One region of the Neobacillus sp. Soil_C_43 genome, then DNA from elsewhere that is predicted to be linked to it. Evidence: riboswitches for the same ligand, from Rfam matches in the RefSeq annotation. Region 1 holds a riboswitch; each other region holds the start of a gene.
What was found. Region 1 has a riboswitch for lysine ahead of AC3A54_RS16315 (ABC transporter substrate-binding protein). Riboswitches for the same ligand answer to the same signal wherever they lie in the genome.
Positions count from the first base shown of each region.

Region 1 (7,743 bases):
ATGTGTCACTAGAAGATTATGAAATTAGGAATATTAGAGCTTGGCTATTTAAGGTTGCCTATCATGCATTCATCGATTTCCAAAGGAAAAATAAACGAGTCATTATTGAAGATGAAATGGATAAGCACGGTGGTGTCAGTCTGGCAACACCAGAGAAGACAATACTAGAAAAAGAATCGTTAAACCAATTGTTATGGGACATTAATAGCTTACAGGAAAATGAAAAGCACGCGGTACTCCTATGCGATCTGCATGATCTTCCGTATCAGGAAGCCGCAGATATTCTTGATTTAAAGTTAAATACATTAAAAAGCCACTTATTTAGAGGACGAAAAAAATTGGTAGACAAAGTGAAAAGAAGGGAATGTACAGATGAGCGATAACATGAATCCAAACGATGATGAACTCTATCAAAATTATATTAAAAATTCGAAACAGCAATATAAGACGAGTCAATTTCTTACTGAAGAAGATCAACGAACCATTTTTAACATGGGCAAAAATCACGCAAGACTAACGAATATTTTCATAAGTCTTGCCGTCCTGTTACTGATCATCCCAGTCATGACACTAATCACCTATTTTTATTACGCAATCGGAGGAAGGGCTGACAAGCTTATTGAGGTTGCTTCTAATACGATTTACTTAACGGAGCCTAATATCAATTTGGAAAAAATCAAAATTGAAGACGAGATTGGGTTATTTTCCATGCACATCCTGTTCGATGTTAATAAACGTATAGGAAAAGAGGATTATAAAGTAGGGGACTATGATATTTACTTCGCACTTGATCATCCAAATTTCCCTAAAAAGACGACCCTTTTAGACCGTCCGTTGCCTGAAATCCCGAGTGTAGAAACGGAAACATTGCTTCATCCAGAAGCGAAGATTCCTTATGATACGGGGGGAGAATGGGATATATTAAAAGGCCTTCCAGATGGAACGGTCGCAGAAGTGTATGTGTCGTTTTCCACATTGCATAAGCCGGAGGAGATCGAACAAATCATGCCAAAGGCAACAGAAGTACGCTGGTTAGCAGTGGATACGGGGCTAGAAGCTAAACAAGTTGACAAGGAGGGTGTACCAATCACTGCACTGGGCTATCCTGCCCAAGTTGATTCAACCATTTGGTCCCCTTTCAACGGTAGAGAACAAACCAATGAAGAAGTGTTCCTGGATATTCTTACACAACTTTCAAAGAATGAAGAAGTGGCAACAAAAGTAGCACGAGCCAAGTCGCTGGAATTAAAAGAACGGATTGCTTATTTAAAGAAACAGGGGATTCACGTATATGGCGCTGTAGTGACCGGACCAACGCCAGAACTTAGAAAATTAGAGCAGATGAAAGAGGTTAGGTCCGTTAAGGTAGGGGAGGTAAAGCTATGGAACTGGAAATAAAAAAGAAGTCCACACTCAGTAAATTGGTTGGGCTGGCTGGCATTCTTTCGTTCGTATGGGGGCTATTTTCACTTGCGATTCTTAATGCAGCCTTATTGTTAAAAACAGAAACCTTTCCTGATTTCTTTTTAGTGAAAAATCCAATGTTTGGCATCATTTTTGGTGTAATCGGACTATTTACGAGAAGGCGGCCAAGGCTGTATGCGTGGTGGGGATTGGGGATCAACGTATTTATTCTCCTATTTACATTTCTCATGTTTATGCTTGCCTGGACGATCAATGCGAAACCATAATTTACTGTAGGGTTAAAAGAAGAAGTAAGCTCCGCTATGGCTGCGAGCTTACTTCTTTTGCGATGTCATCACCAAAATTATTCAGGATAAAGGTTTCTTCCTCTGCTTTACTTAAGATTCCATAGGCCTGCCCGACGGTGCCGCCTTGGTATTGCCAGAAGTAGTTGTGAGCGTCATCGACTGCCGCAAAATTACCCGCCTTCCATTTTTCAAGAAGGGCCAGCAATTGGTCTTTTCGGTCAAAATCACGGTTGCTCACGATTTCATACACGCGATTAATGGTGTCAGGCACCATAGGAATGGCCCCCCATTTTTCTTCTGCCTTCACTTTTTGGTGCGTCATCTTATGCATCACTTCAATGACCTTATATTCGGAGCTGGTGTTGTCAATGCCGATATCGTATTGAACGCCGCCAATTTTATCTGTTTGTTCGCTGTCCTCATCCACAGTTTCATCCACAAGAGTTGGAGAATCATCCACAGCTTCCGCCTCTACTTTCTCTTGTTTACTTCCGGAAACGGCCTCGCTGTTGATTACTTTATTGGCTCCATAGATGCCGGCCAGTAATACCAGAAAAATAATGGACGGAATAATCCATACTTTCTTCACAACCATCCCCCTATGCCTGTTTTTCATATAATAAGAATGTAAAAAATGCGACTTCGAGAATTGTCCAGCTCCAGCGCCTAGCCCCTCGGGTCAAATAACCTTCAGCAATAAAAGTTAAAGAGCGACTTTTCTTGCTGAAGAACATTTGCCTGTCGGGGCTGACCAAGGAGCTTCCGCTTTTCTTACTTAATTTCCTTTTATTTTACATGTTTATAGTAAAAAAAGCTTGTAGGAAGTCTACAAGCTTTTTAAAAAACCGCTCTATTAAATAGTTTGTTGATTTCCGTTCCAGGCGCGAGCGGTCCGTGGGTGTTTCGGCGAGCCTCCTCGGCGCTTGCGCCTGCGGGGTCTCCCCTGAACCATACTCCCACAGGAGTCTTCGCGCCTTCCACTCCAATCAACAAGTGCTTTAAAATAGCTATTTGTTTAATACTTTCTGAATCACAAGGTTGGTTAGGTTTGGAACAACTTCTAGTGAGTAGGTCATTTCCATTCGTTCGAGCTTTTTGTGTGCATCTAAGCCGTATGGTCCGATGTTGATTACAGGTACATTGATGTCGCGGATGTCTTGGTAGTCAACAAAGAGCTTCGTGCCCCATCCAGGATTATTGCTGGTTTCGGCCTTAATGCCTGCTTCATCATCACTCAGCGCGACAAAACTCATATCCGAGATATACGGGAAGAAATTTCGCGTCACAATCGGATGTGGATAATGTGGCTGTATTTCCTCTACCGCTTCATCCAACGCATGGATCAAGTTCAATTCATCCTCTGTTTTTCCAGTCAATTCGATCCTAGGAGAATATAAGGATGAGTAAAATAGAATAATCGCAGGGCTCTTATCCTTCATCCAATTCCACGCTTCCTCCACCACTCTCGCAGCAAACATGCGCGTATCTAATTCCGTATTATTTAAAAGCTTCTCTTTAAACTTATCCATATGTGCCGTGAACGTTTCGCCGTTCTCAGAAACTAATAATTGCTCCATTTCCTCGTACGTCATGACCCTCGACTTCCAAGGGTGCTGGACATAAGGTTCACCGCTCAATGTACTGTACTGCTTATATCTATCTTCAAAAGAAGTCAGGGCATTGGTAAATGCAATATGGGCCTGTTCTCTTAATTTTTCAAGTACGTCCTTTGGAGACCAGGAATGGATAAAGAAATTGTAATACACATAAGCAGACAAAGCCGTTTGAACCGTATAGGATGGCTTTAAATCCATTTGCTTTAACGAAACAGGAGGCACGGTCGTCTCGCCAAACGCTTCGTTACAAAGCTCTGGATTGTAGTTGATTTGTCGAGTCAGTTCAGCCGTGATAAAGTTAGGATCGAGGCCTTCAAACGCTGAGCCTACATGCGTTTCTGCACCTGTAATAAAAAACGATGGCAACAGTTTTCCGACCGTTCCCTTATAGATATACCGATTGTCATCGCCTTCATAGCGCGGCGCCACGAAGTCAGCATTAATCGCAGCGGAATAGGAGAAACCATGTTCATTTTTCCAGCGTTTCAATGTTTTTAACGCAGAAAGAACACCGTGTGAGCTGTCTTCCTCATCACATTCTGCTAAAAGAACCAGGTTTCCGTCTAATTCCTCAGGGTGTTCCGAGTAATATTTTAAGAGATAAAGATGACTAGCAACTCCGCTTTTCATGTCAAGGACGCCACGACCAAACATCCAATCTCCCGACTGTAAATGTTTTTGTGCAGAAGCGGGCAGATCCTCTTTTTTCAAGGATTCCATTAGCTCCTCGGGATAGCAGGCCTGATCTTTTAAGTGAGTAAAATCATCAATTCCGACTGTGTCCGTATGACCCATTAGGATGACGGTTCGATTGCTCGTGCCCTTTGTTCCTTTGACAAACGCCAGCACATTATACCGCTCTTGATTGTCATTGTGGGTCTGTTCTAAAACCAGTTGGCCTGGATTTTCTGAAAAATAGGGCCATGAGGAAATCATTGCATATAAAGCCTGGGCAATGGCTTTTTCGCCATAAGTATTTACGACACTTTCAATGTTTACGAGCTGTTTCGTGAATGCCAATACATCTTCTCGACAGTGCAACATACGCCTAACCTTCTTTTCTAGTAATTTGGAAGTTTGGTATTTTAGAAAAATGTATCTCAAGAAAGAAAACCCGTCAAGGTTTTTCATTTGGATGTAAATTCCACTAAAAATATTATTGCATTTGTTAGAATACTTTTATATACTAAAAAAAGTTTCGTCAAACTAAATATAAAAATCCTCGTCTTTAAGCATTAGATGGGGTAGAGGTCGCGATTTTTATTAGTATCCTATGGGAGATTCAGTGAAATCTATGAAAATAGGAAAAAGGATTAATCGCCGAAGCTTCTGAAATCACTTTTTTCAGAAAGCTGGGTCTGCACTCGAATAGGGGCAGAACTGTCACAGTTCCTTGGAATTGTGGAGAACTATCTTCGCCAATGCTAATTGATGAGGGTGTATCGAACACCGTCATGCGCATATGTGACGGTGTTTTTTTATCAACTAGGGAGGTATATTTATGAAAAAGTTTGCAATTTTATTAGCTGCGGCGATGATGTTACTTTTATCAGCTTGTGGTACAGAGAAGGCTGACGGAGAAAAAGCAGCAAAAGCTAGCAGTGGCAAGAATGAATTAGTGAAAAAAGGTGCCTTAACGTTCTCTATGACTGGGCAATATCCGCCTTTAAACTTTAAGAAAGACGGTAAATTAACTGGATTTGACGTTGAAATCGGAACAGAAATTGCGAAGAGGATCGGCCTAGAAGCAAATCCTGTAACAAATCCATGGGAAACGATTATTCAAGGGTTAAAAGCGAAGAAATATGATGCAATCATCGGAAGTATGACGGCTACACCTGAGCGTGATAAGCAGGTTGACTTCACGAATCCATATTATCTATCTGGTGCACAGATTTTTGTTGCGGAAGGCAACACAGCTATTCAATCAAAGGATGACCTTAAGGGTAAGTCAATAGGCGTTATTCAAGCGAGCACATGGAAGGATATGGCCGAGGATCTATCTGATCAAGTGAAAGGCTATCCAACAGACGTCAACGCTCTTCAAGACTTGGCACTTGGGCGCTTGGATGCGGTGATCACTGACAAAATTGTTGGGGTAAGTGCGAAAAATGAAAAAGGTCTAAAAATCAAAGCAATCGGTGAATTGTTGAACGAAGACCGTGTAAGCGTAGCGGTTGCTGAAGGAAACAAAGAACTCGCTGACAAAATAAACGAGGCGATCCAGTCTATGATTGACGATGGTACGTATGAAAAAATCAGTATGAAATGGTTCAACACCAACGTAATGGAAAAGTAAGAAATTGTGTCGAAGGGGGACTGTCCCCCTTTGACAAATTAAGGAGGTAAGCCTCGTGGTTTTTTTAGATAATATTATTAGTATTTTTAGTGAGCATGGAATTGCTTTTTTGAAAGCTTCTTGGATGACGATCTCTATTACAGCAATCTCTTTATTATTTGCGATGGTGATTGGTATCATTTTTGCCGCCTTCAAAATCTCCACTAGTAAACTATTAAATCGCATTGCCGACATCTATATTGGGATTATTCGCGGAACCCCACTGATTGTTCAGATCATGTTCTTATATTATGGACTTGCCAACATCGTGAACTTGGATAGCTTCACGGCGGGGGCATTAGCACTGGGTGTTCATGCGGGCGCGTATATCGCAGAAATTTTTAGAGGAGCGGTTCAATCAATTGACCGCGGTCAGTTGGAAGCGGCCAGGTCGCTTGGAATGACCTATTCACTCGCGATGAGAAGGATTATTTTCCCACAGGCTTTCAAAAGATCAATTCCATCCCTTGCCAATCAGTTCATTATTGGCTTAAAGGATTCTTCGCTCGTTGCCTATATTGCGGTAACAGACCTTTACAACACGGCTCTTAGTGTACAAGGTGAAAACTATATGCCGTTTGAAACGTATTTTGTGGTTGGAATCTATTACCTAATTATCGTTCTTCTTTTCACATGGATTGCCAGCCGTTTGGAAAAGAAATTGGATGTTAGTAAGCCGAAGGAGGTACGTGTCGCATGATTGATGTTCGTAATCTATCAAAATCCTTTGGAAAGCTTGACGTGTTAAAAAATATTGATTTGCAAGTAAATGAACAAGAAGTGGTTGTACTGATTGGTGCCAGTGGTTCTGGAAAAAGTACATTGCTTCGCTGTTTAAACTTTTTAGAGGTGGCTGAGCAGGGAGAGGTTACGATTGATTCTGAAAAAATTGACCTCACCAAATCAAACTTGAATAAAGTGAGAGAAAAGGTAGGAATGGTGTTTCAGCATTTCAATCTTTTCCCGCATAAAACCGTGTTAGAAAACATAATTGAAGCCCCAATTTTTGTTAGAAAAGAAACGAAAGAAGCGGCTAGCGCAAAAGCGATGACCCTTTTGAAAAAGGTTGGCCTCGCCGAAAAGGCAAACTACTATCCGGAGCAGCTGTCTGGTGGACAAAAGCAGCGGGTGGCGATTGCAAGAGCGTTGGCAATGGAACCAAAAGTAATGCTGTTTGATGAGCCAACTTCGGCATTGGATCCTGAGCTAGTAGGGGAAGTGCTTCAGGTTATGAAGGACCTTGCTCGCGAAGGGATGACCATGGTTATCGTTACCCATGAAATGGGCTTTGCCCGAGAAGTGGCTGACCGTGTGATCATGCTGGCGGACGGCAATATAATAGAAGAAGGACATCCAAGCGAGATATTTGTGAACCCTCAGCATGAGCGGACACAGCGGTTCTTGAATCAAATCTTATAGGATCCCATTCAAAAATGACGTGTGAATTGCCACACGTCATTTTTCTGCTTATTAAAGTAAATGGTGCATTTCTTCAAGAAGGAGAAATGCACTTTAGTATTGAAGTAATGTTGTAGGTTGGTTCAACAAGATAAAAGAGGGAGTTGAAAAATGAAATTTAATAAAGAAGTAGTTAAAAACTTAGATCATGGATATGAAGATATAATAGAGTTATCCAGGAGTTGTAAATTTTCTGACTGTACTCATATAAACGAGATTGACTGTGAAGTTAAAAAGGCTATTTCTGAAGGTACTCTTCCAGAAGAAAGATTTAATAACTATTATAGTGATAAAAACGAAGCAGAATATGTTTCTAAACAAAAGAATAAAACTAAGGCTATCGATTACATGAAACAAAGGAAACTTTTTAAAAAGGTAAATAAATAGGAAGCTAGTCTTTTTAAGATTAGCTTCCTATTTTTCTTTAAAATTTATTTTTTTCAGCCGAATCCACCGTATGTTTCAAGAGCATGGAAATGGTAACAGGACCTACACCACCTGGGACAGGTGTGATGGCACTTGCAACCTCTAAACATGCCTCATAATCGATATCTCCAATATTCCCTTTGTTATATCCAGCATCTAGGACAACAGCACCTTCCTTCAGCCAGGACCCTTG
Region 1 covers NZ_JBDGJV010000012.1:95,346-103,088, reverse strand. Annotated here, with positions in the region: gene AC3A54_RS16340 (sigma-70 family RNA polymerase sigma factor) at 1-383, shown strand, start outside; gene AC3A54_RS16335 (anti-sigma factor) at 373-1,398, shown strand; gene AC3A54_RS16330 (hypothetical protein) at 1,383-1,691, shown strand; gene AC3A54_RS16325 (DUF6241 domain-containing protein) at 1,726-2,301, opposite strand; gene AC3A54_RS16320 (M20/M25/M40 family metallo-hydrolase) at 2,720-4,372, opposite strand; lysine riboswitch at 4,566-4,748, shown strand; gene AC3A54_RS16315 (ABC transporter substrate-binding protein) at 4,830-5,627, shown strand; gene AC3A54_RS16310 (amino acid ABC transporter permease) at 5,683-6,366, shown strand; gene AC3A54_RS16305 (amino acid ABC transporter ATP-binding protein) at 6,363-7,085, shown strand; gene AC3A54_RS16300 (hypothetical protein) at 7,236-7,511, shown strand; gene AC3A54_RS16295 (bifunctional 5,10-methylenetetrahydrofolate dehydrogenase/5,10-methenyltetrahydrofolate cyclohydrolase) at 7,549-7,743, opposite strand, start outside.

Region 2 (7,743 bases), on a different contig from region 1:
ATTTTATACTCTGTTGATTGGAGTGGAAGGCGTGAAGACTCCTGCGGGAGTAGTGGTCTCGGGAGACCCCGCAGGAGGAACGACGAGGAGGCTCCCGGAACGCCCGCGGAAAGCGAAGCGCCTGGAACGGAAATCAGCAGACAACTTTAACAAAGCCTAATAAAAAAGGAGTAACATCTTATGGCATACAGCAAACCAGATCAAATTATGGAAATAACCATAGAAAATGGCACGAAGAAAACTAAAAACTCTCCATTGCAGACAGTTATCTTAGGTTTTGAAGCAGGTGCATTTATTGCGCTAGGTTATTTACTTTGCATTCGTGTAACAGCAAGCTTATCCATAAATTTGGAAGGATTAAGCAGCTTGATTGGCGCATCTGTATTTCCTATTGGATTGATTCTTACATTACTTGCAGGAGGAGAGTTATTAACAGGTAATATGATGGCTGTACCGCTTGCAAAGATGGCAAAAAAGGTGACTACTAGTAAGGTCATATTTAATTGGTTTCTTGTGACAATTAGTAACTTTCTAGGTGCTGTTTTTGTCGCCTATTTCTTTGGTCATTTAGTAGGTCTTACTGAAACTGGTCCTTTTTTAGAAAAAACGGTTAGTATTGCAGAGCATAAACTTGAAGCCACCTTTATCCAAGCGTTTATATCTGGTATTGGTTGTAACTGGTTAGTGGCTTCCGCAGTGTGGCTTTCTTATGGAGCAAATGATATAACTGGAAAAATAGCTGGGATTTGGTTTCCAACCATGGCGTTTGTGGCAATTGGGTTTCAACACGTAGTAGCCAATATGTTTGTCATTCCTGCTGCGATTTTTGCAGGCCATTTTTCATGGATACAGTATTTTACCAATTTTGTTCCGGTTTTCTTAGGAAACGCAGTAGGAGGATCCGTGTTTATTGCAATGGCTTATTGGCATGCTTATAGAAAAAAAGATATACCATATCAAGAGACAAAGGTCGTTCAATCTATCATTAAAACTGGTATACGATAAATTTTAGTATTCGTATTCAAGAAAACTTTGTAAGTAAAAAAAATACTATTTAAAAGGTTCCTATCTATAGGTACCTTTTTTTATTTCTTTCAAATTTCGGACAAAAACAGCCATATTACGTACTATTTCTTTAAGAGGGTGTCGATAAAAAAATGAATACTTTTCACAGAGATGTAACATGTAAGCCGCTTAAATGGAAAAATCAGGCGATAATAGAGATATAAACAGATGGATTAAACAGAGGGTCATTGAGGAGTACAAATTGTACAAAGGAAAGGAGGAGAACAATGAATAAACCAAATTGGATAGCCATGCTGTTAGCGGGTGGGAGGGGAACGAGACTTAATTTACTAACAAAAACTATCGTAAAGCCAGCTGTGCCGTTTGGGGGGAAATATCGTATCATTGATTTTGCCTTAAGTAATTGCAAAAACTCAGGGATAGAAACTGTGGGGATTTTAACTCAATATAATCCCCTAGTATTACATTCGCATATTGGTCAATGTAATCAATGGAAGCTTGCAGACAGGTTTGGGGGATTAATAATCCTTCCACCATACCAACGGGACGGTTTAGGTGTGGAGTGGTATGATGGTACGGCACATGCAGTATTTCAGAACTTTCAATTCATCGAGCAACACAATCCTGATTATGTACTCATTCTTTCAGCTGACCAAGTCTACAAGATGGATTATAGAGAGATGCTTCAGCATCACATTGAAACAAATGCTGATTGTACCATTGCGGTTATGGAAGTTCCATGGGAAAATGCACACCAATTCGGTGTACTAGAAATTGATAAGCGGTCAAATAAAATTCTAGCATTTAAAGAAAAACCGCAAAAGCCCACAACCAATTTAATATCGATGGGAATATACATTTTTAATTGGCCAATTCTAAAAGATACTTTAATTAAGGAAGAGCAAAAGGAATTTACACACAGAGATTTTGGCAAGGATGTTATTCCCTCCATGCTAGACGAGGGATTTCATTTGTCATCCTTCGATTTTCATGGGTACTGGAGAGATGTGGGAACGGTTAGAAGCTTTTGGGAGGCAAATTTGGATCTGTTAAATAAAGGAACAAATATTTTTCAACAAGCTCCAGAATGGAAAATTTATAGTGTTGAAAATAATGAGCCTCCTTCATATATAGATAGGAGTGCCAAAGTACACCATAGTTTAATAAGTGATGGCTGCGAAATAAGTGGTTCAGTTGAAAGGGCAGTAATATTTAATGGTGTTAAAATTGGAAAGGGGGCACATATAAAAAATTCGGTAATCTTACCTCATACTGTAGTAGAAGAAAATGTTTGGCTGGAGAATTCTGTAGTTGGAAGTCAATCTTTTATTAAGAAAGGGGTGATTATTGCGTCAAAAACACCTGAGGAGTATTTAATGGTAGTAGGTAATCAGGTTACTGTTGACCCAGCTATTGAAGAGGTTCAATTCAAAAATAATGTTAAATCAGTTTTATCGTAGCAATATGCAAAGAAGAGGTTGACCCTTTCTATAGAGTCAACCTCTTTTTCTATATGAACAATTCTTTAAACGTTGATGTTATCCGCGTCTTCCGCCTCGACCACCGCGTTTTGTTTCTGTGTTGCGCTTAAGAGAAGATAAATTTTCCTCGCTAGACTTCAAGAACTTAGCCACTTTATCTTCAAATGTTTCTTTAGGTTTAAAATTCCCTTTTGGACGGAAGTCTTTTGAACGGTTATCAGATCTTCCCTGACGTGGCGGGCGTTGTGAATAAGATGATGTTTCAGGTTTTTCTATCGCTTTTTTAATGGATAGGGCAGTTTTACCATCCTTTTCACTAATTACTTTAACTTCAACCATGTCGCCTACTTTTAGATGGTCATTAATATCTTTTACATAGCTTTCTGCAACCTCGCTAATATGCACTAGACCTGTTGTACCTCCAGGTAATTCGACGAATGCTCCAAAATTAGTGATTCCTGTTACTTTTCCTTGGACTTTGCTGCCTACTTCAACTGACATGAAATCTTTTTCCCCCTCAATAGTGTTAAAACTACTTAATTATAACAAATTCTCAAGGGAAATAGAATCAATCGAAGAGGTTTTTCTAACTTTTTTTTGACTTTTCTTCTCTACTAACAGTGTACCTTTAGTAAATTGATTGGGAGGCTCTTTTGTAATGTCTGTTGTTCTCCATCCGTTAATGGGACAAGAGGTAAACGGACACCACCCACTGGAACACCAATCATTTTTAATGCTGCTTTTACTGGTGTTGGACTTGGTGCAGCAAACAATGCTTTTATTATTGGAAGGAGGTTACGATGTGCTGCTGCGGCTTCCTTTAGATCACCATTCTTAAAGTTATTGATCATTGTCTGCATTTCATTTCCAATGATATGGGATGCAACAGAGACCACTCCTGTTCCACCAATCGCTAAAACAGGTAAAGTCAATCCATCGTCTCCACTATAAAGTGTAAAGTCACTAGGAGTTTGGCTGATGATGTCGGCCATTGCATCAAGGTTCCCACTTGCTTCTTTGACAGCAACTATATTATTAATCTTTGATAAAGAGACGATTGTTTCGACAGTTAAATTAATTACACTTCGTCCTGGGATATTATATAGCATAACTGGTAATGTGGTTGATTCGGCGATTGCTTTAAAGTGTTGAAATAATCCTTCTTGAGATGGTTTATTGTAGTAGGGAGCAACCAGCATAATTCCATCCACTCCAGCATTCTCAGCTTGCTTTGTTAAGCCAATAGAGGCTCTAGTATTATTGGAACCTGTTCCTGCAATGACAGGAACTCTGCTATCAACCACATCTACTACAAATTTAAATAAGTCCACTTTTTCTTCAGTTGTTAATGTGGGAGATTCACCTGTAGTTCCAGCAATTACCAATCCATCAGAACCATTTGCGATTAAATAATTTATGAGTTCTTTTGTTGCAATATAATCAATTTCTCCTTGTTGATCAAATGGCGTAACCATCGCGGTTAAAACTTGGCCAAAATTCATCATTCTCACCCTTTATATAGTTTTTTAGAATTATAACGGAGAAGGCACCTTAATAGTCAACGCAAAAAAGCAGCAACGAGGGTTCGCTGCTGCACTAGAAACATGATTAAATAATTGTTCCCATGCGTGAGATAGCCCTCCATATAGTTTCCTATATGACAGTTCTGTATTTATTCAATAGCAGAACCAGCTTCAAGATTTATGAGATTCTTTCCGCTTCGGCAAATTCCCCTTTTCACAATGGTCATTGGATCTCATTCTCCTCGAATTGTGTACTCATGGTTTTTGCGCCTCTATCCTCACTTCAAATGGTATTGAAGTAAGAAATATTTAAATGACTGTTACTATAACAGAATTTCTATTATTATACAAGGAATTTGGAAGAAAAAAGAAAAGAAGCCAAGGCGGGAAGTGCAATAATTCCATATTTATCTAAAAATGTTATATTATAGTGAAAAGCATTAAAATAAAGAGGTGGTTTTGATAGTGCAACTAATTTCTCACAAAATGAATGAACAATATGCTAAAGACGTATTAGGTTGGAAATATAACCATCCATATGATTTTTATAATAATGAATTAACTAATGAATCCCTACAAGAACTATTGAATGGCAGTTATTATGCTGTAGTTAACGCTGAAAAAAATTTAATAGGGTTTTTTTGTGTCGGAGAGTCTGCCCAGGTTCCGACAGGTCAGCAGATTGGAGCCTATGTTGATGGTTTTATTGATTTTGGACTTGGAATGCATCCCGGAGAAACCGGAAAAGGGAATGGTTATGAATACTGTACATTTATCCTTGACTTGATTAAAGAAAAATATAAGAACTTTCCTATCCGTTTAACTGTGGCCAATTTTAATAAGAGGGCCATTCATCTTTATGAAAAAATGGGATTTGTTAAGAGTAAAGAATTTAATTCAAATAATTGTTCTTTTTCAACAATGATTAAAAGATGAGACTTTGAATATAAAAAAGAAGCTTGAGGATGGTCTGAATCTCAAGCTTCCTTTGGTGATTGAGTGTTAATTATATTCTTTCACTAATTCTTTTGTGCTTCTAACTGTATCAATTGGACGAACCATTTTTTCAATTTGGCCACGTTTTGTTTCTAAGAATGGGGGCAAAGATAGTTTTTCTCCGAGGGTTTCATAGGGTTCATCTCCCATAAATCCAGGACCATCTGTAGCAAATTCAAATAAGATTTGAGGTGCCACTCTGACATATAATGACCCAAAAAAGTAGCGGTCAACAAAACCAGAGGTACCGAATCCGAAGCCTTCAATCCGAGTCATCCATTCTTCTAAAACCGTGCGATCCTCCACACGAAATGCTGCATGATGGACAGTACCAAAGCCTTGTTGGGATGGGGGCAGTACTGCATTGTATTCCACAACCACTTGGGCACCGTTACCGCCTTCTCCTATTTCAAATAAGTGAAAAGCTTCCTCTTGGGCAATTTCTTTAAACAAAAGAACTTTTTCCATCATTTCTTTAAAGTAATCGAAATTGGCTACACGAACAAAGATAGGTCCCAAACCAGTGATGGCGTATTCTAAAGGGATGGGCCCCTTTTGCCAAGGTGTGCCGCTTGCAACTCCTTTATTTTTTTCATCGGAAATTAATTGGTATTGTTGGTCATCGAAATCTACAAAGGATAAAGATTTGTTACCAAAAAACTCCTTTACTCCTGAGTGCTTCACATTTAAACGATTAAATCGTTCCGCCCAATACTCTATAGCTGCATCATTAGGTACTCTGAAGGAGGTTTTTGATATCTCATTCGTCCCGTGCACTCCTTTTGGAATACCTGGGAAATCAAAGAATGTCATATCAGTACCTGGGCTGCCCTTATCATCAGCAAAAAATAAATGGTAGGTTTGAATATCATCTTGATTGACTGTTTTCTTTACTAAGCGCATTCCTAAAACATAGGTGAAAAAGTCATAATTCTTTTCTGCACTACTTGTAATAGCTGTTACATGGTGAATGCCTTTTAATCCGTTCATCAAAAAACCTCCAACGATTTCAATTTTATGTTCCTATATAATTCCAACTTTAATCTTTTAGTATACTGAATAGGTTTTAATGTTATCTTGGATTAAAATATCTTTAATTCGAGATAAATATAACATGCTCCTATAATGCTGTCAATATCAAGTAAGAATGAACATCTTAATTCCGTTCATAATAAATAACAAAAAGGAGGGAGTTAAAAATGGACGGAAAGTATAATACAAACGATGATGCAACTGTCGAATTAAAAAAAGCACTAAATAAAAGTACACCAAGAAAAAATCCAAATATGAGTGAAGCTGAGATGAAAATGAAGTTTCAAGGAAAGAAGAGTTAGAGGAATAGAAATGAAATAATTTGAGGTGAAAGAAATGTCTGGAAAACATCCAATAGAATATACGGGGAAAGTCTTGGATCAAAGAAATGACCTTACTGGGCCTGATGATGGTAAAGGCGCGTACCCCGAAAGGCCAAAACATGTAACGATACAGCAGCAAAGTAGGAACAACGGTAAATAGTTTTAATAGAAAAAAGTATTTAGTAGCGTAACTTTTAAAAATTCAAGGAAAAATGTAAGAGGGGGGATGACCTCCTCTTTTTCATGATTAGTAAGCATTTAAGTTTGTTTCCTGTGTTCCAATTGATAGTATAGTAATATATTTTCAAAATGAAAGGACAAATTTAATATGGCATCAATTCAAATACCCGTTTCTGTTCTAAATTTAGCACCGATTCGAGATGGTCAAACATCGAAAGAAGCGATTGATTCAATGGTGGACCTTGCCCAATCAGTAGAGAAGATGGGGTATAAACGCTATTGGATTGCAGAACATCATAATACTCCCACCCTTGTTAGTTCAGCTACGTCGATTCTAATCAAGCATACTTTAGAACATACCAATACCATACGTGTGGGGTCCGGTGGGATTATGCTTCCTAACCATGCGCCTCTAGTGGTTGCTGAACAATTCGGTACCATGGAGACCATATACCCAGGACGAGTGGATTTGGGACTTGGGCGTGCTCCCGGTACAGATATGATGACAGCTAATGCTTTAAGACGCTCTAAAAATGACTCTGTATACACCTTTCCAGAAGATGTTAAGGCGCTGCTAACCTTCTTTGGTCCAGAGGATCAACAAAGCTATGTGAAAGCTTATCCTGGTGTGGGGACAAATATTCCACTCTATATTCTTGGTTCTTCCACAGATTCAGCTTATTTAGCAGCAAGTCTAGGGCTTCCCTATGTCTTTGCTTCCCACTTTGCACCTAGATACATGGAAGAAGCAATTAAAATATATCGCAGTCGTTTCCAGCCTTCAGTGTATTTGGATAAACCATATATGATGGTCTGTTTAAATGTGATTGCCGCAGAGACTGATAATGAAGCCGAATGGTTGTCTACAACTATGCAACAATTCTTCCTGAATGTAGTTCGTGGTTCTAGGAATCCATTACGACCACCAGTGGATAACATGGATCAGATTTGGAATCCAATGGAAAAAGAAATGGCTACCTCTATGTCCAGTGTTACACTATTAGGAAGCAAAGAGACCATCCAACATCAGTTGACTTCATTCCAAAATTACTATGAAGTAGATGAAATCATGGCTGTATCGTATATCTATGACCCTGAAAAACAAAAACGATCTTATGAAATCTTGAAAGAAGTAGTAGACGGAAAATAAATAAAGAGGGGACAGTCCCTCACCACTTTAAA
Region 2 covers NZ_JBDGJV010000026.1:41,505-49,247, reverse strand. Annotated here, with positions in the region: gene AC3A54_RS23675 (formate/nitrite transporter family protein) at 181-1,005, shown strand; gene AC3A54_RS23670 (glucose-1-phosphate adenylyltransferase) at 1,293-2,486, shown strand; gene AC3A54_RS23665 (S1 domain-containing RNA-binding protein) at 2,565-3,008, opposite strand; gene dapA (4-hydroxy-tetrahydrodipicolinate synthase) at 3,122-4,009, opposite strand; lysine riboswitch at 4,134-4,313, opposite strand; gene AC3A54_RS23655 (GNAT family N-acetyltransferase) at 4,496-4,966, shown strand; gene AC3A54_RS23650 (ring-cleaving dioxygenase) at 5,033-6,016, opposite strand; gene AC3A54_RS23645 (hypothetical protein) at 6,226-6,360, shown strand; gene AC3A54_RS23640 (hypothetical protein) at 6,395-6,541, shown strand; gene AC3A54_RS23635 (LLM class flavin-dependent oxidoreductase) at 6,710-7,711, shown strand.
Region 2: it holds a riboswitch for lysine, as region 1 does, so the genes downstream of both, dapA (4-hydroxy-tetrahydrodipicolinate synthase) here and AC3A54_RS16315 (ABC transporter substrate-binding protein) in region 1, are expected to answer to the same signal.

Region 3 (7,743 bases), on a different contig from region 1:
GAAGCTGTTTTTAATAGGTTTTATTTTATATATAGTTTGTGCCGCTCACATGGAATGCAATCTAAAAAATTTAAAATTTCTACTATGGTAGTCTATTTTACAGAAAATTCAAATAAATTAATTTTAAAGATTCTTCTTGGAGGCGGTGTACAATGTTTCATTTCAGAGAAGATCATTTAACAGGTGTTGAAGTTAGGAAGTCGATTATAAAAGAAGGATATTCTATTAGAGAGGTTTATTTTGAAAGCCCTTACAAAAGGTGCGTGAAAGCCTTTCTTATTGTGCCTAAACAAACAAGTTCTCATCCTGCTGTGATTTTTATGCATCCTGGCCAAGAGAATAGAAAAAGTTTTTATAAGGAAGCTCAATTGCTTGCTGAAAAGGGGTTTGTTTCTCTTATTATTGAATCTCCGTTTTTGGTAGGCTGTCAACAAGAAGGGAAACAGTATAAAAAATTCATTCAAACAATAGAGCCGTTGGTGGATATTCAAAATTACACTCAAATGATAATGGATATAAGGCGGGGGATTACTCTTCTTAGTAAGCTAGAATTTGTAGACGCGAATCGAATGGCCTACGTCGGACACGGCTTCGGCGCTACATGGGGAGGAGTGCTTGCAGGCATTGAAAACCGAATTAAGGCTTTTGTTTTAATAGCTGGTGCCTCCCAAACCTCATCCTGGCATATGACGAGTGAACATCCAATGGCTGTTTTAATTCGGAGTTTTTTGCCACCAGAACGGTTTGATTTTTTTATTTCAAATTTACGTAAATTCGATGCCACCCATTATATAAAAAATGCAGCCCCTGCTTCAATTTATTTTCAATTTGCAAAAAATGATGAATATGGTGATTGTGACCAGGCAACCTCCTTTTATACTGCAGCAAGCTCACCGAAAAAAATAAGTTGGTATCAAACAGACCATGGATTTTCACAGTGTGAAGAAGCCTTTTTAGATCGCCATAATTGGCTTCTTGATAAGATTGGACTACCCAATGACATTTTGGTAACGGAATAAACAGTAAACAAAAATTAATTCGCTTACAAACGGGAATTTTGTTGAAAATTGCTTCATTGAATGGTATTTTATATAATATTGAAGGGATAAAAGAAAAACGAGGATAGTCAGTGAATTTTACCTTTCGTCCCAATGGGATGGGAGGTTTTTTATTTCGTCACCTAGTCCATTGGTGGAAAACAATGCCATTGGCCAATTGATGACCATATACATATGATTTAGGAGGAACTACTATGAAACAGGCCTTAATCAAGGATTTGTACAGAAACACAGAAAGTTATGTGGAACAAAAGGTGAAATTATCAGGATGGATTCGTACCATCCGCGATTCCAAAACATTTGGTTTCATTGAATTAAATGATGGTAGCTTCTTTAAAGGAGTTCAAATCGTTTTTGACGAGCGATTAAATAATTTTAAAGAAATAACAAAGCTTCCGATAAGTTCAACGATTAAAGTAGAAGGAGATTTTATTTATACTCCTCAAGCAAAGCAGCCATTTGAAATTAAAGCAACTGAAATCACTATTGAAGGTACCTCAAATGTAGATTATCCGTTACAAAAGAAAAGACATACATTTGAATACCTTAGAACGATTGCCCATTTACGACCAAGAACTAACACATTTGCGGCTGTCTTTCGGGTGAGATCATTAGCAGCATATGCCATCCATAAATTCTTCCAAGATAAAGGATTTGTAAACGTCCATTCGCCGATTATCACTGGGAGTGATACGGAGGGTGCGGGAGAAATGTTCCGTGTGACGACATTGGATTTGGAAAATCTTCCGAAAAATGAAGAAGGAAAAACGGATACATCAAAAGATTTCTTCGGTAAAGAGTCTAACTTAACTGTTAGTGGACAGCTTTCAGCAGAAGCATTTGCCTTAGCTTTCCGTAATGTTTATACCTTTGGACCGACCTTTAGAGCTGAAAATTCTAACACCGCTCGACACGCAGCGGAGTTTTGGATGATTGAACCAGAAATCGCTTTTGGGGAGCTTCCTGATATTATGGATCTTGCTGAAGAGATGGTTAAGTCTGTTATTGGTTATGTTATTGAACAAGCGCCAGAGGAAATGAACTTCTTCAATAGTTTCGTTGAAAAAGGCTTATTAGATCGCTTAAATAATGCCTTTACGGCGGATTTCGGCAGAGTGACGTATACAGAAGCAATTAACCTGTTAAAAGAATCCGGTGAAAATTTTGCTTATCCTGTTGAATGGGGAGCAGACCTACAAACAGAGCACGAGCGATATCTGTGCGAAAAAGTGTTCCAAAAGCCAGTATTTGTTACTGACTATCCAAAAGAAATTAAAGCCTTCTATATGAGATTGAACGAAGATAATAAAACAGTTGCTGCCACAGACTTACTAGTTCCAGGAATTGGAGAGTTAATTGGAGGTAGCCAGCGTGAAGAGCGTGAAGATATTTTAGCTGGAAAAATTAATGAACTTGGTATGAATGAGGAAGATTACTGGTGGTACTTAGAGCTAAGAAAATACGGCGGAACTAAACATTCTGGTTATGGCCTTGGATTTGAACGTTTAATTATGTACTTAACTGGTATGACAAACATCAGAGATGTCATTCCATTCCCAAGAACTCCAGGAAATGCAGAATTTTAAGTCAAAAAAGACCAATTCATTCAGTGAATTGGTCTTTTTGTGAATTTTTCACATTATAGACAAGCATAAAATTCGTCTTCGAGAATTGTCCAGCTCCAGCGGCTAGCCCCTCGGGTCAAATAACCTTCGGCAATAAAAGTCAAAAGGCGGACTTTTCTTGCCGAAGAACATTTGCCTGTCGGGGCTGACCAAGGCGCTTGCGCTTTTCTTACTGTAATTCTTCTTCAAAATAAAATGTACCTGGGTGCTCTTTAACGGTATAGGAATATCTCTTCATATTTTTTACATATTGCCATTTTAAGATCGTGACATTTTCACCAGTTTCTTTAATGTTTACAGTTTGGCCGCTACTATATCGGTTGTTTGAATTCTTCATTTAATTACACCCCTTCTATATTACAACTTAAGTATAACACAAATTAATTTATTCTATTTGTCCTTCATTTAGGTTATACTATAAAGTTAAAAATTGGAAACACTGCCTTTTCCTTTCATTTTTAATGCTACTATGATATGATGGTTAAAAGTGAGGTGTCATTTTGACAAATTATAAAGCAAAAAAGAGTAACCTCAAGGCCTTATTATCAAAAAACGGCATGGACTTGGTTGGTTTGGAAAAGAATACTAATATACCTAGAAGTCAACTCAATGACTATTTATCCAAGAAGGTAATGAGTTTAAATTCTGCAATGACCATTTCCAAAGAATTGAATTGCAAGATTGAAGATTTATATGTATGGACTGCTGAAGAAGCATAATCTTAAAGAAAAAAACAGACTCAAATGTGAGTCTGTTTTTTTAGTTTTTACACAATTACATATACAAAACACGCAAAATGCTTGTTCTTTCAAAAGATTTAATTGGATAAATCGCATTTATCTAAAGGAATTACTTTAGTTTTATTTTTAAATTTGTATCCCAACCATAAGATAAGGAAAAGCGGTAATCCAATATAGGAAACCAACACACCATTCCAATCGATAGTGCTTCCCATAAAGGCTGAATAGTTTTGTCCTAAAACAACGAATCCGCAGACAGCAAAAGCGAAAATAGGACCGAAAGGGAAGAATTTTGATTTATATGGTAATAAACTTAAATCCATTCCTTGAGCTATAAAGGCTTTTCTGAATCGATAGTGACAAATTGCAATTCCAAGCCAAGCGATAAAGCCGGACATGCCTGAAGCATTTAATAACCAGACATAAACCGTGCCATCTCCGAAGAAAGAGGCAAGAAAAGCCAAAGTACCGACTAAAGTTGTTGCAAATAGAGCATTGACAGGTACACCATTTTTATTTAGTTTCCCTAGAAACTTGGGAGCTTTTCCTTCACGTGCTAAGTCCCAGAGCATTCGGGTAGAAGCGTACATACCAGAATTACCGGCAGATAAAACTGCTGTTAAGATAACCGCGTTCATTACTGAAGCAGCAAAAGCAATTCCAGCCTTTTGAAAGACAAGAGTAAAGGGACTAACCGTAACATCACCATTCGCTAAATTTGCATTTGTAAAAGGAATTAGAAGTCCGATTACTAAAATAGCTAGTACATAAAATAAAAGAATTCGCCAAAATACTTGTTTCACTGCTCGTGGAATAGCTTTCCTTGGATCTTCCGTCTCACCAGCAGCAACACCTAAAAGCTCTGTTCCTTGGAAGGAGAATCCAGCTGCCATAAAAATTCCCAGCATTGCCATAAAACCGCCATGGAAAGGAGCATCACCAACTGTGAAATTTTTGAAGCCGATTGCCTCATCTCCCATGATACCGAAAATCATTAGTGTACCAATTATGATAAAGACAATAACCGTTACTACCTTTATTAAGGAAAACCAGTATTCTGCTTCACCAAATCCTTTAACAGAAAGATAATTTAATAGGAACATAATGACTAAAAAGATTCCACTCCAAATGAAGGATGGTGTTTGTGGGAACCAAAATTTCATGATCATCGTAACAGCTGCTAACTCGGCTGCAATGGTAATTGCCCAGTTATACCAGTAATTCCAACCTAGTGCAAAACCTAAGGAAGGATCGACGAATTTAGTTGCATACGTACTAAAGCTTCCAGCAACGGGCATATAGGCTCCCATCTCTGCTAACCCCTGCATCAAAAAGTAAACCATTAGACCAATAATAATATAGGAGAGAATAGCTCCGCCTGGTCCTGCAGAATGTATGGCCCCGCCACTGGCAAGGAATAAACCTGTACCAATTGTTCCTCCAAGAGAAATCATGGTAAGGTGACGAGATTTAAGGCTTCGTCTTAACTCTGAGGGTTCTTTTTTAGGTGATAAATCACCATTATATTCATTTTCTTTTAATACTTTTGCTGTTTGCATTATCTTTACTCCTTTTTTGTTTTCTTTCTTTTTTCGAGAAGGAGTTTGGAATAAAAAATGCCATCGAAGTAGAATCGATGGCATTATCAATACCCCGCATCATACCTTCCGAAAGATAGCTCAACACGAATGGCTGGTAGGTCCAATTCGTGACAGTTCTGTTCCTATTTGGAGACAGCCCCAGCATGCATTGTCAGAGAGTAAAGCACACTTCGGCAGTTTTTCCTTTCAAACGGGGTCAAAAATGTCTCTGCATCTCATCCGCTTTACTAATAAAAACCGCGACCTCTACCTCATCGGTTTGATGAGGATTTAGCTTATGAAATTAATATATTTCTAAAGTATAAATAATATTGTACATTTGTCAATATGTTTTTCTTGAATAACTTTTTTACTCATTCAACCTAACCGTAATTGACAGATAATTAAATCTTTTGGAAAAAAACTATTAAATTTACTTTAAAAATGATAATCGGTATTATTTTTAAGTATAATGATGGCAGGTATTCGGAGGTATTTTCCATGCGGATTTTTGGGATTATTACGGGATCACTAATTGTTGTACTAGCATTTAACCTTTTTTTAATACCTCACGAAGTGTTAAGCAGTGGACTGAGTGGTATTTCCATGATATTAGGTATGGTTACTCCACTAAATACTGGATTAGCAAATTTCCTTTTGAATTTTCCGTTACTGGTTATTGGGTACAAAATGTTAGGCAAAAAATTTATTATGAACTCGATCTTTTCAGTGCTTATTATATCAGTTGGGCTCTATGTAATACCTGTCTATGAAATTGCAAATGATAGGATATTGTCCTCCATTTTTGGCGGCGCTTTAACAGGTCTTGGGGTGGGTATTGTCTTCCGAAGTTCTGGTTCTACAGGTGGCTTTGATATTATTGGTATGATCGTTTCGAGAAAAAAGGACTTTCCAATAGGTACACTTTTATCAGGTATGAACGCAGTTGTTATTTTGATAAGTGGATTTATGTTTAACTGGGATGCTGCACTGAATACCTTAGTATCTATTTTTGTAACAGGTAAAGTAGTTGATGCCATCTATACAGACCATGCTAAGCTAACGATAATGATCATCACTGATAAAGGTGAAGAGATGAGATCACATCTATTAACTAATCTTTACCGAGGATTGACAATTATGGATGGAGTTGGCGGCTACTCCAATAATAAACGAAATGTATTAATAACAGTGATCTCACGATATGAATTAAATGAAATTAAAAATCTAATTGTTGAAGTAGATCCTACAGCATTCGTCAATATAACTGAAACGATAGAAGTTATGGGACTGTTTCATCGTCCCAGTCCCTCATAATAAAAAATGGGCCTGCACTATACTTATAGTGAGGCCCATTTTTTATCAATTATTAATGTATTTTTCAAATACAAAACCAAAATCTTTCACACAATACTGTTTTTTACTATCTTCTAACCATTGAAAAGCTGCTTGGTTCAGCATTTTAAATTGAACAACTAAATTGCTATCTGGACTTGTTATTCGACCTAGAGTGGTAGAGGCAACATCAAGGCTTTGTTTGGCAAATTGAAGACTAATTTCATTTTCATGAGATATTTCAGCAATTTTTATTAAAGCTTTATATAAATCTTTCACTTCCTCAATATGCTTCTTATGAACGTCAATCGAGAAAGGCTGTGAACCAATTTTAAACTTAATTTCAACATCAAGGTCTACGGTCCCAGCTGTTTCAAGTTTAACTTCAGAAATCCGATTGGTTGCATAGCTATATCGATGCAGCATGCGCTTCTTACTTGTAGCACTTGTACCATCAAGGTGAATTAGGGCATTGTTTGTAAAACAATATTCATCCGATTTTGATTTAATTAGAAAATAAATCTTCTCATTATCTTCGTGCATAACATAATCATCAGCATCAACCTTATCATAATTCTCTGGCTTGATAACAGAACCAACATCACTTAATCCTAAAATATCAGCAGCTACTTTTCCAAACATTCTCTCAACCTCACTTTTTAAGAATCTTGACATACATATGTACGAACGAAGATTCATAAAGTTTCAGATAATTATTTTTTTGATAGAAATCACTTGATGGTTTCCCGTTTTTATTGGAGAATACAAATATAATTTTATTTGAATTTTTAGTAAAAGGGGGTATAGGAGCATTGCGGCCTATCATTTTAGGTGTTTTTGCAGCTTTCTTTTTTGCATTTACATTTATATTAAACAGATCAATGGACTTGGCTGGTGGAAGCTGGATATGGAGTGCATCACTCAGGTATTTTTTTATGGTACCCTTTCTTTTATTGATTGTACTTAGTAGGAAGAACCTTAAACCATTGCTTGTAGAGATGAAAAGTCGTCCAACATCATGGATAATTTGGAGTACAGTGGGTTTTGGATTGTTCTATGGCCCCATTTGTTTTTCTGCTGCCTATGCACCAGGTTGGTTAATCGCAGCTACTTGGCAAGTAACCATCATATCTGGTTCCCTACTAGCCCCGCTTTTTTATGAAACAATCCTAACTAAAAATGGACCTTTAAAAATCAGGGGGAAAATTCCTTACAAAGGCTTACTTATGTCAATGATTATATTACTTGGAATCATTCTCATACAGCTTGAACAAGCTAATCATTTATCATTTCTTACAGTTAGCTTAGGTGTGGTTCCTGTTTTAATTGCTTCGTTTGCCTATCCATTGGGAAATAGGAAAATGATGGAGGTATGTGGTGGTCGTCTTGATGTTTTTCAACGCGT
Region 3 covers NZ_JBDGJV010000001.1:9,512-17,254, reverse strand. Annotated here, with positions in the region: gene AC3A54_RS00095 (alpha/beta hydrolase) at 153-1,019, shown strand; gene asnS (asparagine--tRNA ligase) at 1,253-2,644, shown strand; gene AC3A54_RS00085 (hypothetical protein) at 2,853-3,020, opposite strand; gene AC3A54_RS00080 (helix-turn-helix domain-containing protein) at 3,184-3,402, shown strand; gene AC3A54_RS00075 (amino acid permease) at 3,501-4,982, opposite strand; lysine riboswitch at 5,091-5,281, opposite strand; gene AC3A54_RS00070 (YitT family protein) at 5,505-6,320, shown strand; gene AC3A54_RS00065 (PH domain-containing protein) at 6,366-6,980, opposite strand; gene AC3A54_RS00060 (DMT family transporter) at 7,151-7,743, shown strand, end outside.
Region 3: it holds a riboswitch for lysine, as region 1 does, so the genes downstream of both, AC3A54_RS00075 (amino acid permease) here and AC3A54_RS16315 (ABC transporter substrate-binding protein) in region 1, are expected to answer to the same signal.